Regions from separate parts of the Pseudomonas soli genome, predicted to be linked through region 1. Evidence: riboswitches for the same ligand, from Rfam matches in the RefSeq annotation. Region 1 holds a riboswitch; the other holds the start of a gene.
The links. Region 1 has a riboswitch for cobalamin ahead of LU688_RS15355 (TonB-dependent receptor plug domain-containing protein). Riboswitches for the same ligand answer to the same signal wherever they lie in the genome.

Region 1 (5,831 bases):
TCGGTGCCCTGGCACCGGGTATGGTCGCCGACTTCGTCGCCTTCGACCTTGGTCATGTGGCCTATGCCGGCGCCCTCCACGACCCGCTGGCGGCGCTGGTGTTCTGCACCCCGACCCACGTCGACACCAGTGTGATCAACGGACGTGTGGTGGTTCAGGACGGGCGCATCACTACCGTCGACCTGCCAATAGTGCTGGAGCGTCATAACCAGTTGGCGCGTCAGTTGGTCATCGGCGAGTAGGCCGGCTATGGAACAGCCATCCCCCTGAGCTGCCGCGCCAGTTCCAGGGCCACGCGCCCGCTGGCCGGCGTGGGCATCAGCTGGGTGAACGGGATATCGATCATGCGATTCTCGCGCACCGCCCGCAGGCTCGAAAGCACCGGGTCGCGGGTCAGCAGCTGACGCTTGCGGCTGGCCGGCGACCACAGGGCGTCGGCCAGCAGGATCACGTCGGGGTCACTGCTCAGCAATGCCTCGCGGTTGATCGTCACGCGGTACTGGTCGATCCCGGCAAGCACATTGCGCGCCCCGGCGGCGGCCAGCAGCGGCGTGACGAACCCACGTCCGCCCTCGCTGTCCAGGCCCCGCACCTCGCTGTCGAGGTAGAACACCGACAGTGGCTTGCCGCTGGGTGCGATCGCCCTGGCCTGCGCCAGGTCGGTCTCCATCGCCTCGATCAATGCCTGCGCCCTCGCCTGTCTGCCCAACAGCTCGCCGAGCACAGTCAGGTCACGCCGGACATGGCCATAGTAGTCCAGCGAGTGGCCGTTACAGGCCGACTCGAGCAGGTAGGTGACAATCCCGTTGCCGGCCAATCTGCTGCGCGAGGTGATCCCATCGCCAAAGGCCGTGGCGAATCCACCGACCACCAGATCCGGCCTTTGCGCGTACAACACTTCGCTGGCCGGATACTCCCGGGCGATCACCGGCACACCCTGGTAGCGGCCCTGCTTGTAGGCGGCGCCGTTGTCGTCCAGGTAGGCCACCCCGACCATCGACGGCCCCGCGCCGAGGGCGAGCAGCAGGTCGGCCGCGTGCTGGTTGAGGGCGACGATACGCGCAGGCGCCGCAGCGGGCCGTTGCCAGTCCTGCCCGCAGTTGCGATAGCTGTCCGCCAGGGCCGGTGTGCCACAGCACAAGGCCATCGACAGCAGCCAGGCTTTACGCATCGCACGTCCCTCCCTTGATCAACAGTGCTTTGGCGACCCTTCCGCCCTCTAGATGCGTTTCCACCAATTCCTCCACCTCCCGATCATCACGTACCCGATACCAGCAGCCGTCCGGGTGCACCGTCAACACGGGCCCCAGGTTGCAGGGAAACTGGCAACCGGTGCGGGTCAGCAGCACGCCGCCCGGGGTCTCGATCAGGTCACGCTCCAGCAGCAGCCGGCGCAGGCGTTTCCACAGCGGCAAGGCACCGCGCCGCACGCAGCGAGGGCCGGTGCAGAGGAACACCTGGCGGGCATGTTCGGGCACCCGCGACCAGTCCGGGTCGCTGGCCACCGCGTTGACCTGGTCGCACGCCAGGTGACGGGCAGGTTCACCGATGCTGGCACAGGCCACTCGCGCATCCAGGCCGCGCCGCCCCAGGGCCTGGGCCGTGACCCAGACGCCGGCCCGAGCTTGCGCCAGGCGCCCCAGCTCATCGCGCAGCCAGTCCAGGTAGGCGCTGTCCGAGGTGGGTTCCAGGTCCACCACCAGCAGGCGTCCCACGCCCTGGTCGAGGGCCTCGCGGATCACCGCCCAGAGCCCGTCGAAACCCTCCAGGGTGTCGACGATATCCCGGCCCGCCTCGTGGCCACGCAGGTCGCGAATCTCGGCGCCGAAAGCTTCGGCCGCCGAGCCGCCACCCAGGCCAGGGCCGACGAACAACACGCGCTGGTAGTCCATGCTCACGCCCTCAGAAGGTGTAGGTGTAGCGCAGTTCGCTGGTGAACGGCCGCCCGAGGTTGTCGACATTGCTCGCCCGACTGGTGACATAGTCGCGGTCGAACAGGTTCTCCACCAGCAGGCTCAGCCGGTGCTGGCGGGCGCCGTCCAGGTAGCGGTAGGCATCGGCGTCGACCACCGAATAATGGCCGTAGTCAACACCTTTGGAGCTGACCACGTCGCAGATGTAGCGAATGGCGCCGCCGCCCCCCCACATGCGGTCCGCCGATTCGTAGCCGAGCCGCGAACGGGCGAAGAAACTCGGCACGTCGTTGATCGTTGCCCCGGTGCGCGACTCGGTGAGGTTGCGGGTCATGTCGGCCTGCAGGCTCCATTGATCGTCAAGCTGGATACGCGCATCGGCCTCGAAGCCACGCATCTGTACCTGCCCTTGGCCGTTGACCCACTGGCTGCCGTCCAGGGTGATCAAGTCGGTGATCTTGCGTCGGAACACGGTGACGCTGGCGCTGAATTCACGCTCCAGCAGCAGGCCGTGGTAGTCCAGGCCAAGCTCGGCATTGCGGCTCTTCTCGGGCTTGAGGTCGCGGTTGCCGATCTCGTCGCCAGGCTCGTTGACGAACAACTGCTCGGCATTGGGCAGCTTGTAGGCGCTGCCATACTGGCCGCGCAGTTGCCAGTTGTCGTTCAGGTCGTACAGCGAGGTGAGCATGCCGACGGTGGCGCTGTCGCCGCCGCTCATGGCCTCGTGGCGCAGGCCGAGGCTCGGGTGCCAGTTGGGCAAGGCCTCGATCCTGGGACGCAGTTGGGCGTACAACGCATTGGCCTGGGCCTTGTTGTCGTCGATCACCAGCACGTCGTCCTGGCCCTTGAACCACTGGTTGTCGGAACCGAACACCAGGACGTGGCCGCCGTCGAGTTCGGCCTTGCCCTCGGCCTGCACGCCCCAATCGGTGAAGCCCCAGTAGTCGTTGTGGTTGACCACGTCGCGGGATCCGTCGGCGCGGTTGTTGATGCGGGTGTAGCGGGTGTCCCAGTCGTTGACGTGGCCCTTGACGAAGTAGCTCAGGCGCTCGCTGATGCGCTGTTCGAAGGTAGCCGTGGCGATCTGCTGCACGCGGTCATTGGTGGTCTTGTAATTGTTCACCGGTCGGGCGAAATCGAGGTTGGCGTCTGTGTACTGGTAGAACAGCTCCAGCCGCGCATCGTCGCCGAAGGCCTGGATCGCCTTGCCGCCGAAGGTGGTCACCTCGTAGCCGCGCTTCTTGTCGCTGACGTTGCCGCTGTAGTCGCGGTTGCGAAACGGCTGGTAACCGTCGGAGACGTTGTGGCTGACATAGGCCAGCAGGCCCAGGTCGCCGAAGCCATTGCTGAAGATCCGCTCGACGCGGGCGTCCTTGCTGCTGCCGGCGAAGCTGTCCAGGCCCAGGTTGACCTCACCTGAAGCCTGACGACGTTGCGGGCTGCGGGTGACGATGTTGATTACCCCCGCCACGGCCTGGGTACCGAACAACAGGCTCTGGCCGCCCTTGAGCACCTCGATGCGCTCCACCGCGTTGGCCGGCAGTGTGTCCAGATACAGGCCGCCGTACAGGCGGTTGTTCAGGCGTACACCGTCGAGCAGGATCAGGGTGTCGTCGTTGCGCCCGCCGAGCAGCGAGTAGGTGCCGTAGTCGAACGGGCCGTTCTTCGGCGCGACGTAGAAGCCGGGGATCAACATCTGCATCACCCGGGTGATGTCGGCGCCGGGGCCGGCGCGCTCGATCTGCTCGCGGCTGACGATCTCGACCTTGCTGCCGTACTGAGCCATGGCGGCGACCGTGGTCGACTCCACCGACGGCGCGGCGACGATCTGCTGGTCGAGGATCAGGGGGGTGTTTTCGGCCAGTGCCAGGGGGCTGGCCAGGCAGCCCAGGAACAAGGTCCGGGCCTTGGGGAAACGACGTCGGGAGTGAATCACAGCAATCATGCTCTTCTCGAAAGTGACTTTCGCAGAAGCACGCAGGAGCACGGATCGCGCACACGCCAATACCGGCCCATGCCCGCCCACCGCAGGAGTTTGCCTACTACATTCCAGGCCGGTCTCCGGGCTCGCAAGACAAGATGCCTTCACCTTCCCATGACACGCGGGCCACAGTGGTCTGTCGAAGGCATCACTTGCATACCGTTGCGGGGGCAGCACCGGACTGGCGCGAAGCGCGTACCGGTTTCCCGTTTCACCCCATGCGCGGCGGCATGGGACACCTGAAATCGGTCGGCATCAGAACACCTGGCGCCGAGAGGCGTCAAGCGAGGCGGGTGAATCGTTTCGAATGTTTTTTATCGGCCGTTCACTCTAGGCAGATGTGTCAAAAGTTGTAAAATCCGCACGCCTAACCTATTCCCTTCGAGCTTTGCCGATGAAGCTGGCCCGCCACACACGATCGCAAGTCGCCTGGGTGCTGTATTTCAGCATCCTGTTCGGCTCGTTGCTGTGCGCCATGGGCCATGGGCAGATGGCCGGGCTGCGCCTGGCCGGCCTCGACGACGCCGCCTGGTGCGCGGCCGACAGCAGCGGCGTGTTCAAGGGCGACCAGGACATCACCGACCCGGTGCTGCCCGCCGGCGGCGACTGCGTGATCGCCAGCCTGTTCAGCGCCATCCTGCTGGCGGTGTTCTTCGGCTTGCTGGCCCTGCTCGCCGGGGAGTCGAGCAAACCCTTACCCAGACAACCCGCGCCACGGCTGCCCAAGCAGCGCTGGCCACTGGTCAACCCCCGCGCCTCCCCCGCTTCGCTTCTCGCGTTCTGACATCGCCACGCCCTCGAACTGCCTGATCGGCAGCGGGCGTGCGCTCATTGATTTCAGCCAGGAAGCCTTGCATGTTCCGCATGACCACTCTGGCGCTGCTCGTTGGCAGCGCAACCTGCGCCTGGGCGCAGGACGACACCCTCACACTGCCCGCCAGCAACGTCACGGCCACCGCCGAGCAACCCAAGGAGGCGACCAGCCTCGACCTCGACCGGCCCATCGAAAGCGGCTCACGCCTGAACCTCAGCGCCCGCGAGAACCCGGCCTCGATCAGCGTCGCCGACCGCAAGACCATGCAGCGCATCGGCGCGCGCAACTTCCAGGACGCCGCCAACGCGCTGCCCGGGGTCAACGCCTCGGCACCGCCCGGCTGGGGTGGCTACGTGTCGTATCGCGGCTTCAACGGCGCCCAGGTCAGCCAGCTGTTCAACGGCATCAACCTGCAGTATGGCGCCGCCGGGCGCCCGGTCGGGGCATGGATCTACGACCGTGTCGAACTGCTCGGCGGGCCGTCGTCGTTCCTCAACGGCAGCGGCGCCGTCGGCGGCAGCCTGAACATGATCACCAAACTGGCCAACCGCGACGAGGACACCTTCGAGGGCCGCGTCAGCTATGGGCGCTACGACACGATGGAAACCTCGGTCGGCTTCAACAAGGCGCTCAACAGCGGCGACGGCCCGCGCCACTACGCGCGGCTCGACTACAGCCGCACCAGCACCAATGGCTATATCGACCGCCAGGAGAACGGGGCCGGCAACCTGGCCTTCTCGCTGCTCAGCGACATCAACGACCAGCTGTCGCACACCCTGGCCATCGAGTACCTGGAAGAAAAAGAGGACAGTCCGTACTGGGGCACGCCGGTTCTGCAGCCGGCGGTCGGCACCTTGCACATCGACAAGCACAATCGCTTCAACAACTACAACGTCGAGGACGGCCGCTACGAGCAGCGCACCCGCTGGCTGCGCTCGATCACCGACTACCGCATCGACGACAGCAACCAGTTGCGCAACACCTTCTACCACTACAACGGCCAGCGCGATTACCGCAACCTCGAGGTGTACCGCTACAACCCCGGTAACACCGCCATCGCCCGCTCCGGCGGCTACCGCCAGCGCCACGACCAGGAGGTCAACGGCAACCGCGTCGAGCTGAC
Region 2 (5,831 bases), 760 kb from region 1:
ATGTCGCTGCGGTCGCGCCGCTGCTCGAACGGCTGGAGCGCCATCGCTGGCCGTTGTTCCAGGCGTGCGAGGAGGTCTGGTATCGCGCAGATGCTGTCGAAGTGGGGTTGCGCCAGTTCCTGGTCCAGGACCCGGATGGCTACCTGTTGAGGCTGGCGCAGAAACTGGGCGAGCGCCCGGTTGCGTTACCCGCGCGTTAGCCCTTGCTACCGGCCCCTGCAGCCGGCGTCTGACAGGCCATCCCGACCGACACCCGCCATGCTCAACACCGTGTTCATTTCCATTCCCGGCGTATTCGCCTACCGTCTCCTTCCACCCCATCACAAGGAGATCACGCATGCCCGAGCTTGCGTTGTACAAGGTGAAACTGCTGGACGAATTCGAGGCTCGCGAGGACGACTGGAGCTTCGGCCACTTCGAGCGCCGGCTGACCCAGGTCAAGCCCGCCGCCAACTATCAGGACGCCAAGGGCATCATCAAGGCTGCCCATCTGGCGAACAACTGGCCGAATACGGTAAAGCGCTATCTGCTGAGCAACTACCGCGCCCACGGTAATGTCAGCAGCGAGCTGACCGAAACCTTCATGCAGGTGCTGGCCAGCCTGACGCCGCAGGAGATGAAGGACTGGCAGCTGCCGCAGGTAAACCAGTCGGCCTGATCGCCGCCAAGTCGATTCCCACAGGATGGCGCATGGTTTCAGGCTGGCGCGGTCGGTGTGGGAGCCGGCTTGCCGGCGATGTGCCGCGTAAGCGGCGCTTTCCATGCCGACTCAGGCACGAAACCGCAAAACCCGCGCCCCATCATACGGATCGACCAGATAGTGCCCCCGCACCCCAAACGTCCCCAGCAACCGCTCCGGCGTCAACACCGCCTCCGGCTTGCCTAGGGCAACCAACCGCCCTTGATCGAGCACGGCCAGCCGATCGCAAGTCAACGCCTGGTTCAGATCATGCAGCGCCACCAGCGTCGTCACCGGCAGCGCCTGCACCTGGCGCAGCAAACCGAGTTGGTGCTGGATATCGAGATGGTTGGTCGGCTCGTCCAGCAACAGCACCTGCGGCCGTTGCGCCAAGGCCCGGGCGATATGCACGCGCTGGCGCTCGCCGCCGGACAGTTCGCCCCATAGCCGTCGGCGCAAGTGGCTGGCGTCGGCGTCGGCCAACGCCTGTTCGACGATGGCGCGGTCATCGTTGCCGAACGGTGCCAGGGCCGAGAGCCAGGGCGTGCGGCCCAGGGCGACGGCGTCGTACACGCTGATGGCGTCCAGGGTGTCGGCCTGTTGCTCGACCAGGGCCAGGCGCTGGGCGACATGCCGGCGCGGCATGCGTTCCAGCGCTTCGCCGAGCAGGCGCACGCGGCCACTGCTAGGCGTGCGCAGGCCGGCGAGCAGCTTGAGCAGGGTGGACTTGCCCGAACCGTTGGGGCCGACCACGCCGAGGGTTTCGCCGGGCAGCACGCTCAGGTCGACCCCCTGCAGCACGTCGCGTCCGCCCAGGCGCAGGCCGAGCCCTTGGCAGGTGAGCGGCGCGTCGGCGATGGTGGTCATCACGCTCATGGGCGCCCCCGGCGGCTGATCAGGATCAGCGCGAACACCGGTGCGCCGATCAAGGCCGTGACCACGCCCACCGGGATCACCTGGCCGGTGATCAGGGTGCGCGAGAGGATGTCGGCGATGATCAGGAACAGCGCACCGCCCAGGGCGCTGGCCGGCAGCAGGCGGCTGTGCCCGGGGCCGAGCAGTAGGCGCAGGGCATGGGGGATGACCAGGCCGACGAAGCCGATGGCGCCGACGATGGACACCATCACCGCGGTGACCAGCGCCGCGCAACTGATCAGCAGCAGTTGTGTACGGCGCACCTGTACGCCCAGCGAGGCCGCCGAGTCGGCGCCGAAGGTGAATGCGTCCAGTGCCCGGCGCTGCCACAGGCATATCGCGAGGCCGAACAGGGCGACCGGCACCGCCAGCCACACCGACGGCCAGCGCACGCCGCTGAGGTTGCCCAGCAGCCAGAATAGGATGCCGCGGGCCTGCTCGGCGGTGGCCGACTTGGTGACGAGGAAGGCGGTGAGGGCGTTGAACAGCTGCGACCCGGCGATGCCGGCGAGGATCACCTGGGCATTGTCATGGCGGCTGCCACTGGCGCGTGACAGCAGCAGCACCAGGGCGAACGCCGCCAGCGCGCCGATGAAGGCGCCGGCCGACAGCGACAGCACCGCGCCGCCCAGGCCGAACAGCCCCACCGCCACGGCGCCGGTCGAGGCGCCGGCAGACAGGCCCAGCAGGTACGGCTCGGCCAACGGGTTGCGCAGCAGCGCCTGGAGGATCACCCCACAGGTCGCCAGCCCCGCGCCGCAGGCGGCGGCGACCAGGGTGCGCGGCAGGCGGTAGTTCCAGACGATGCCGGCGTCGATCGGGTCGACGGCATGGCCGGCCTGCCACAGCTGGTTGGCCAGCACCTGCCAGATCGCCTCGGCGCCGACACGGGTCTCGCCGATGGCAATCCCGGCAAGCATGGCCAGGCACAGGGCGAGTAACGCAAAAAGGCTGATGGGCAGCAGGCGGCTCATGGCTGGGGCGCTTTACCGCTGGCGAAGGCGCTGGACAGCACGTCCAGGCCGCGGAACAGGCGGATGCCTGCCTGCATGGCGTCGGCATCGAGGACGATGATACGGCCGTGCTTGACCGCGTTCATATTGCGCGTGACCGGGTCGCTGCGCAGGAAGTCGAGTTTTTTCTGGTAGTCGTCGGCCGGATAGCGGCGGCGGTCCATGCGCGCGACGATCAGCCAGGTGGGGTTGGCTTTGACCAGGGTCTCCCAGCCCACGGTAGGCCATTCTTCGCTGGACTCGACCACGTTGCGCACGCCGAGGGTCTGCAGCATGTAGTCGGCCACGCCCTGGCGGCCGGCGACATAGGGGTCGGTCTTGAGGTCGGCGCTGGAAAACCAGAACAGCGCGCTGGTGTGCGCCAGGTCCTGGCCGGCCAGGCGCTGCCTGGCCTGTTCCAGCTGGCCCTGAAGCTCGGCATTCAGGCGCGCGCCACGCTCCTGCACGTCGAAGATCTCGGCCAGCTGGCTGACGCTCTTGTAGATGCTCTGCACCTTGAACGGCTGCAGGCGGGTGCCGTCGGCGCCCACCAGGTTGTCCTTGCCCTCGCAGTCCGAGGGCAGCAGGTAGGTGGGGATGCCCAGCTCCTGGAACTGCTCGCGGGTGCCGACCGCGCCCTGGGCGCCGATCATCCATTCGAACTGCGCCGTCACCAGTTGCGGACGTTTGCCGACCACCGCCTCGAAGCTCGGTTCGTTGTCGGCCAGGCGCGGGACCTTGTCGTTCTGCGCCTTGAATTCCGGCAGCACGTTGTTGAACCACAGCGAGGTGCCGGCCAGCCGCTCACCCAGGCCCAGGGCATAGAGCAGCTCGGTGCCGGCCTGGCCGACGGTCACCGCCCGTTGCGGGGCCTGTGTGAAGGTCTGCGGCAAGCCGCAGTTGTCGACGGTCAGCGGGTATTGGGTGGCGCTGGCATGGGCCAGGCATGACAGGGACAGGCCGGCGAGGAGGGCGGCGAGGCGGTACGGCATGGTGGGGCGATCTCCTGGGTGGTGCACGGAATGGCCCACGGACAGGCATCGCCGGGTAGCCGTGCGCAAGCACGCGGCCAGGGGCGGATGACCATCCCGGACACCCCGCCGGTTGGTGAATGCGTGCCGGCAGGTCTCCTGACTGGTGCGTCCAGGCCGGCGCCAGCCTTCCCGGGTCGGCAGACCCAGTGGCATCGATGGCGCAGGCTCGGCACCTACAGTTGCGGGGGCAGTTCCCTTTGGATCGCCAGTGGCGAGCCCGGGATTCCCTTTTGATTCCGTGTGGAAACCGGCGGGCGGCATGGTAGACCATCGGGCTGTCGGGTGAAAACGCTTTTACAGGTACTTGAGCCAGGCGATATCGCGCCGGCGCGCTTTCAGCCGGGCGAACCAGCGCACCGGCAGGTACAGCGCAAGTGGCAGCAGCACGGCGGTCAGCCATACCGCGCCCATGCCATCGAAACCGAAATAGCCGCCCTGGTTCAGGCCAAACAGCGCCACGCACGCCACATACAGCAGCTTGAGCACATACAGGTGCAGCAGGTAGAAGAACATTGGCGCTGCGCCAAACACCGCAAGCGGGCCGATCCAGCGGGCGTCGCCGGCACGCTCGAAGCCGCGCAGCAGGAGCAGGCCGACGCCTAGGGTCAGGGCCAGGAACAGCAACGATGGTGGATACTTGGTGATATTGAAGAAGCTCATCAGCGTCTGCCCTACGCTGGCGTAGAGGCTCCAGGGGGCTTCGCCGTAGCCATTGAGCAGGCGCAGCGCACCGAACCCCAGCAGCAACGCCACGCCGGCCCATAGCAGGCGCTGCTGGCGCTTGCCGGCGTCGCTGCCCCGGGAAAACCACGGCCCGAGCCCATAACCCAGGGCGATCACGCCGATCCACGGTAACAGCGGGTAGGACGTGCGCAGGCGCAGATGTTCGCCCACCTCCAGCCAACTGCGTTCATGCAGGATCGCCCATGGCACATGCAGCGCCGATTCCGGCCCGAAGTGCAGGCCATCGAGCAGGTTGTGACCGGCGACGATCAGCGCGCCGAGGGCGAGCAGCGCCGGGCGCGGCAGCCACACCAGCAGCGACAGGGCGAGCATGCTCAGGCCGATGGCCCAGATCACCTGCAGGTAGATCACGCTCGGTGGCAATTGGAAGGTCCAGGCGAAGTTGACCAGGGTGAATTCCAGCACTACCAGGAACAGACCGCGCTTGAACAGGAACACCGAGACATCGCCACGGCCCTGGTGCTTCTCGCCATACAACCAGGCCGATAGCCCGGTAAGCAGCACGAACACCGGCGCGCACAGGTGCGCCAGGGTGCGGCTGGCGAACAGGCTGGGTTCGGTGGCGTCGATGTTCATCGGGTCACTGACCTGGCGGTGCAGGAAGAACGTTTCGCGCACGTGGTCCAGCAGCATGAACAGGATCACCAGGCCGCGCAGGGCGTCGATGCTTTGCAGGCGTTGGGGGAGTTGGAGGCGGGTCATTGGAAAAGTCGCAAACGGAGGATTTGAGATGTTATCTCATAACAATTTATTGATCCACTGGCCCGCATTTGCATCGACGCCCCCGAAGCTATCGCGGGGCAAGCCCGTTCCTGCAGGTCACGCGCTATTCCTGCAGGCGCGGGCTTGCCCCGAGTTGGCATCGTTCGGCCCCGTGGGACACGCTCTGGCTCTGCCCCTCAGAGATCCAGCACCAACCGCGCCGAGCGCGCCCGCGACACGCACAGCATCATGCTCTGCTGGGCAGCCTTTTCCTCGTCGCTGAGGTATTGGTCGAAATGCTCGGCCTCGCCTTCGAGGATCGCCGTTTCGCAGGTGCCGCACACGCCTTCGCGGCACAGGCACTCGACCTTCGCGGCCTTGGACTTCTCGATGGCCTGGAGGATGGTCATGCCTTCCTCGACTTGCAGTTCGGTGCCCGACCGGGCCAGGACCACGGTGAAGGCCGCACCTGTGGCCGGCGCGGCGGCGGCGAACTGTTCCCAGTGCACCCGCGATTCGGCGATGCCAGCGGCGGCGGCGGTGGCGATCACCGCGTCGATCAGCGGCTTGGGCCCGCACACATAGAGGTGGGCGTCATCGGCCAGGCCCGCGCACAGCGCGGCGAGGTCGAGCTTGCGGTCCAGGCTGTCGATGTAGAACCGTGTGTTGCCGGCATGCGGGCCTTGTTCCAGATCGCCCTGGAAGGCGCCGTGTTCCGGGGCGCGGAAGGCGTAGTGCAGCTCGTAGGGGGTGGCGCCATCTTCC

Region 2: another riboswitch for cobalamin. It lies ahead of LU688_RS12015 (ABC transporter substrate-binding protein); the one in region 1 lies ahead of LU688_RS15355 (TonB-dependent receptor plug domain-containing protein).

The regions. Positions count from the first base shown of each region.
Region 1 covers NZ_CP128543.1:3,323,495-3,329,325, forward strand. Annotated here, with positions in the region: gene LU688_RS15340 (8-oxoguanine deaminase) at 1-242, shown strand, start outside; gene LU688_RS15345 (ABC transporter substrate-binding protein) at 248-1,171, opposite strand; gene LU688_RS15350 ((2Fe-2S) ferredoxin domain-containing protein) at 1,164-1,892, opposite strand; gene LU688_RS15355 (TonB-dependent receptor plug domain-containing protein) at 1,903-3,858, opposite strand; cobalamin riboswitch at 3,949-4,152, opposite strand; gene LU688_RS15360 (DUF2946 family protein) at 4,289-4,678, shown strand; gene LU688_RS15365 (TonB-dependent receptor) at 4,750-5,831, shown strand, end outside.
Region 2 covers NZ_CP128543.1:2,564,129-2,569,959, forward strand. Annotated here, with positions in the region: partial or broken gene LU688_RS11995 (VOC family protein) at 1-200, shown strand, start outside; gene LU688_RS12000 (hypothetical protein) at 338-658, shown strand; gene LU688_RS12005 (ABC transporter ATP-binding protein) at 770-1,555, opposite strand; gene LU688_RS12010 (FecCD family ABC transporter permease) at 1,552-2,568, opposite strand; gene LU688_RS12015 (ABC transporter substrate-binding protein) at 2,565-3,578, opposite strand; cobalamin riboswitch at 3,690-3,887, opposite strand; gene LU688_RS12020 (acetyltransferase domain-containing protein) at 3,915-5,066, opposite strand; gene LU688_RS12025 (PDR/VanB family oxidoreductase) at 5,264-5,831, opposite strand, start outside.